2 regions of the Roseovarius halophilus (ex Wu et al. 2025) genome follow, and region 2 is predicted to be linked to the other one. Evidence: riboswitches for the same ligand, from Rfam matches in the RefSeq annotation. Region 2 holds a riboswitch; the other holds the start of a gene.
The links. Region 2 has a riboswitch for glycine ahead of gcvT (glycine cleavage system aminomethyltransferase GcvT). Riboswitches for the same ligand answer to the same signal wherever they lie in the genome.
Positions count from the first base shown of each region.

Region 1: another riboswitch for glycine. It lies ahead of gcvT (glycine cleavage system aminomethyltransferase GcvT); the one in region 2 lies ahead of gcvT (glycine cleavage system aminomethyltransferase GcvT).

Region 1 is NZ_JBKOTX010000191.1:7,414-9,609, reverse strand. Features, by position in the region: gene ACH107_RS26035 (MBL fold metallo-hydrolase) at 1-814, opposite strand, end outside; glycine riboswitch at 1,026-1,104, shown strand; partial or broken gene gcvT (glycine cleavage system aminomethyltransferase GcvT) at 1,170-1,301, shown strand; partial or broken gene ACH107_RS26025 (IS256 family transposase) at 1,366-2,196, opposite strand, start outside.
Region 2 is NZ_JBKOTX010000008.1:19-2,214, reverse strand. Features, by position in the region: gene gcvH (glycine cleavage system protein GcvH) at 1-39, opposite strand, end outside; gene gcvT (glycine cleavage system aminomethyltransferase GcvT) at 51-1,151, opposite strand; glycine riboswitch at 1,291-1,377, opposite strand; partial or broken gene ACH107_RS02635 (aminotransferase class I/II-fold pyridoxal phosphate-dependent enzyme) at 1,599-2,196, opposite strand, start outside.

The DNA.
Region 1 (2,196 bases), on a different contig from region 2:
TGGCCAGCTGGTCCAGCAGGGCCGTGCGGGTCTGCACGCCCAACCCCGGGTCCTGGTCGGACCCGGACGGCCACTCGGGCCGTGCAAAGGCGACGTGGTCGTTGCCGATGCAATCGCCCAGCACCATGATGCTTTCACTGCCGCCGCGCAGCTCGAAGGCCATGTGGCCCGGCGTGTGCCCGAAAGTGGCGCGGGCGGCGACCCCGGGCAGGATTTCCGCGCCGTCCTCGAAGACCGTCAGCCGATCCTCCAGTTCGCCAAGGTAGCGGATCGCGCCGGCCGCGAAGGCGAGACGCGCCTCGCCGATGGTGTCGGGCGTGGCCGGGTCCAGCCAGTAGTCGCGCTCGACACGGCCGATCATGTACTCCGCCTGAGGAAAGACCAGATCGCCGAAATCGTCCTGCAGCCCCCAGAGGTGATCGGGATGGGCATGGGTAAAGACCACGTGGGTGACATCCGCGGGCGCGACGCCGATCGCGTCCAGCGCCTGCCAGAGCTTGCCCGCCGAGGGCATGAAGTTCGGCCCGGCGCCCACGTCGAAGATCACCGTGTTGGTGCCGTCGCGCATCAGCGTGATGTTGCAGTCCGGTGTCAGCTCGTTGCTGGTGATGCCGTGGCGCTCGAGGATGGCGGTGACCTCGTCCTGCGGCAACCCGCCGAACTGGAAGTCGCGCGGCAGCACCAGGTTGCCGTCGCTGAGCGTGTCGATGCGGATATCGCCCAGGGTGACCTGCGCATGGGTCCAGCGGGGCAGGGCGGCGGCGCCAAGGGCGGCGCTGCCGGTCAAAAGCAGGGTGCGGCGGTCGATGTGCATGGTGTCCTCCCGGTTTTCATATTCAATTTTCTCTATGTTAAAGCATGCTGCGCGTCACGGCAAAGCCAAACCTTTGCGTGACGCACCGGGGTGGGGGCTTGTGATCGGGGGGTGGTCGCGCTAGTGTTTCCATGCGTGACGGGAGAACTGGCATTGCCAGTGCCGAAGGAGCAACCGCCCCGGTAAACCGTCAGGCTTCAGGACCGCCGCGCTATAGGACTCTGGAGAGTGGTGCCACATGCACCCGCCGAAGGGATAGCGATCTCAGGCAAACGGACAGAGGGGGCATTGACGCGGGCCGCGCCCGCACCCAATGCCCGGGGGCCTGCCCCCGGCCCAACGGACCGGAGGCGGCATGGCCGACCTGAAACGAACACCGCTTTACGAGCTGCACGCCGGGCTTGGCGCGAAATTCGTCCCCTTCGCTGGCTACGAGATGCCTGTTCAGTACGCCCCCGGCGTCATGAAGGAACATCTCTGGACGCGCGAGAACTGATAGTGCCCCGTGGCGTGGTGTAAGAACGCCGACCTTCGGAAAGGTCCAGATCTGATCAGGTCGCCACGGCGGGCAACCTGATGTTGGGATTTTCGTTCACGCGCGCGAGGGTTTCAAGGCTCATGTATCGGCGCGCGACCGTCCATTCGTCGTTGGTCTCGAGCATGATTGCCCCGACGAGCCGGATGATGGCGTCGTCGTTCGGGAAGATGCCAACGACGTCGGTGCGCCGCTTGATCTCGCGGTTCACCCTGTCCAGCGGGTTCGTCGACGCGATCTGGGTCCAATGCTCGCGCGGGAAGTCCATGTAGGCGAGAACGTCGTCGCGCGAGGCGTCCATGAAGGTGCCGAGCTTGTCCTGCTTTTCACGGAGTGCATCCGCGACAGTGTCCCACTGGGCTTCCGCGTCGGCCTTGCTTTCCTGGGCAAAAATCGTCTTGAGCATCGCGGCCACCGTGGTGCGTTGCTTGGCCGGGGCATGGGCCAGGGCGTTGCGCATCCAGTGAACCCGACAGCGCTGGTGGGTAGCACTGAAGACCCGGCGCGCCGCCGCCCGCAGCCCCTTGTGGTCGTCAGCGATCACAAGCTTCACGCCGCGCAGGCCGCGGTCGGCCAGAGACCGCAGGAAGTCGGTCCAGAACGGTAAGCGGGACCAGAAAACGATCCGGGGGATCGTTTTCCCCGCGCACGCCTCGGATGGGCCGGTGGCGACACCCAGAACCTCGCGCTTGCCGTCCTCGTTGACCGCCACGGCCACTATCACGGCACGGCTGATGATGCGCCCGCCCTCGCGGACCTTCAAGTAGGTCGCATCAAGCCAGAGATAGGGCCAGGCCCCCTCCAGGGGCCGCGACAAAAACGTGTTCACGCGCTCGTCGATCTCGGC
Region 2 (2,196 bases):
CTCGACGCGCAGCCATTCATGTTCTTCGGTGAATTTCATGTCTCTCTCCTTCAGGTCTTGTAGCTGGATGGCCGGAACGGCAGTTCACAGGCGGTCACGGGCAGGCGCTTGCCGCGCACCTCGCCCCAGAGCGGGGTGCCCAGGGCGGCATGCGCCGTGCCCACGTAGCCCATGGAAATCGCACATCCGGTCGACGGGCCATGGGCGCCGGAGGTCACTTCGCCCACGGGGCTTGCCGCCTCTTCTTCGGCAAACAGCGGCGTGCCCGCGCGCATCGGCGCGCGGCCCTCGGGGCGCAGGCCGACGCGCAACCGCGCTGGCCCGTCGACCAGATGGTGGCGGATGCGCGCGAAACCGGGGTAATCGCCCGCCTCGCGCCGGGCCTTCTGGATTGCCCAGGTCAGGTTCGCCTCGACCGGTGTGGTGGTCTCGTCCAGGTCGGCGCCATAGAGACACAGCCCGGCCTCCAGCCGCAGGCTGTCGCGGGCGCCAAGGCCCACCGGCGCGACCGCGTCGTCCTCCAGCAGCGCCCGGGCCAGCGCCTCGGCGCTCTCGGAGGGCACGGATATCTCGAAGCCGTCCTCGCCGGTATAGCCCGACCGCGAAATCCACAGGTCGCCGAAATCCGACGCATGGGTCTCGACGTCCATGAACCGCATCTGCAGCACGTCGGGCATAAGCCGCGAGAGCGCCGCCTCGGCCTTTGGGCCTTGCAGCGCCAGCAGCGCGCGGTCGGTGACCTCTTCGACCTGCGTCGTTGCAAGCCCCGCGCGCAGATGGGCGATGTCGGCGGCCTTGCAGGCGGCATTGACCACCGCAAAGAGGTGATCGCCCCGGTTGGCGACCATCAGGTCATCGAGAATCCCGCCCTGGTCATTGGTGAAGAAGGCATAGCGCTGCCGGCCCGGCTTGAGGGTCTGCACCGCCTGGGGCACCAGCCGCTCCAGCTCGGCCGCCGCCTGCGCACCGCGCAGGATCACCTGCCCCATGTGACTGACATCGAAGAGCCCTGCGTTCTCGCGCGTCCAGAGATGTTCCTTCATGACGCCGGGGGCGTACTGAACAGGCATCTCGTAGCCCGCGAAGGGGACGAATTTCGCGCCAAGCCCGGCGTGCAGCTCGTAAAGCGGTGTTCGTTTCAGGTCGGCCATGCCGCCTCCGGTCCGTTGGGCCGGGGGCAGGCCCCCGGGCATTGGGTGCGGGCGCGGCCCGCGTCAATGCCCCCTCTGTCCGTTTGCCTGAGATCGCTATCCCTTCGGCGGGTGCATGTGGCACCACTCTCCAGAGTCCTATAGCGCGGCGGTCCTGAAGCCTGAGAGTTTACCGGGGCGGTTGCTCCTTCGGCACTGGCAATGCCAGTTCTCCCGTCGCGCAACCAAGCTTAGCGCGGGGACTTCCCGATCACAAGTCCCCCGTGGTGCCCGGCCCGCAAGGCTTCGGTGTGTCCCATGGCCCCGCTTGCGCGCCAAGCGGCCCCATGCGTTGGCAGGCCCTTGCGATGCCCGCACCATCTGGGCCTCGCCGCGCCCGAAACTATCGGCCAAGCACCCACGTAACGTCGACAAGGGTCGTGCGACGCGCATTTTCGCGAAAACGCTTCACTGCGCCGCCAGGGGCTGCCGGGCAAGCTGGCATTGGGTCCAGAGGTCGCAAAGCGCGCCCACCAGGCGGTCGATGTCCGCCTCGGAATGCACCGGGCCGGGGGTGATGCGCAGCCGCTCGGCACCCTTGGGCACGGTCGGGTAATTGATCGGCTGGATGTAGATCCCGAAGCGATCCATCAGCATGTCGCTGATGAACTTGCACTTGACCGGGTCGCCCACCATCACGGGGATGATGTGCCCGGGGTTCGGTATATGCGGGATGCCGATCTCGTCGAGCCGCGCGCGCACCTGCGCCACCTTGTCCTTTTGCAGGGCGCGTTCGGCCCCAGATGCCTTGAGGTGCCGGATCGAGACGCAGGCCCCCGCGGCCACCGCCGGCGGCAGGGCCGTGGTGAAGATGAAGCCGCTGGAGAAGGACCGCACGAAATCCACGAGGTCTGCCGAGGCAGCGATATAGCCGCCCACCACGCCGAAGGCCTTGCCCAGCGTGCCCTCGATGATGCTCACACGGTCCATCAGCCCCTCGCGCTCGGCGATGCCGCCGCCGCGCGGGCCGTACATGCCCACGGCATGGACCTCGTCGAGATAGGTC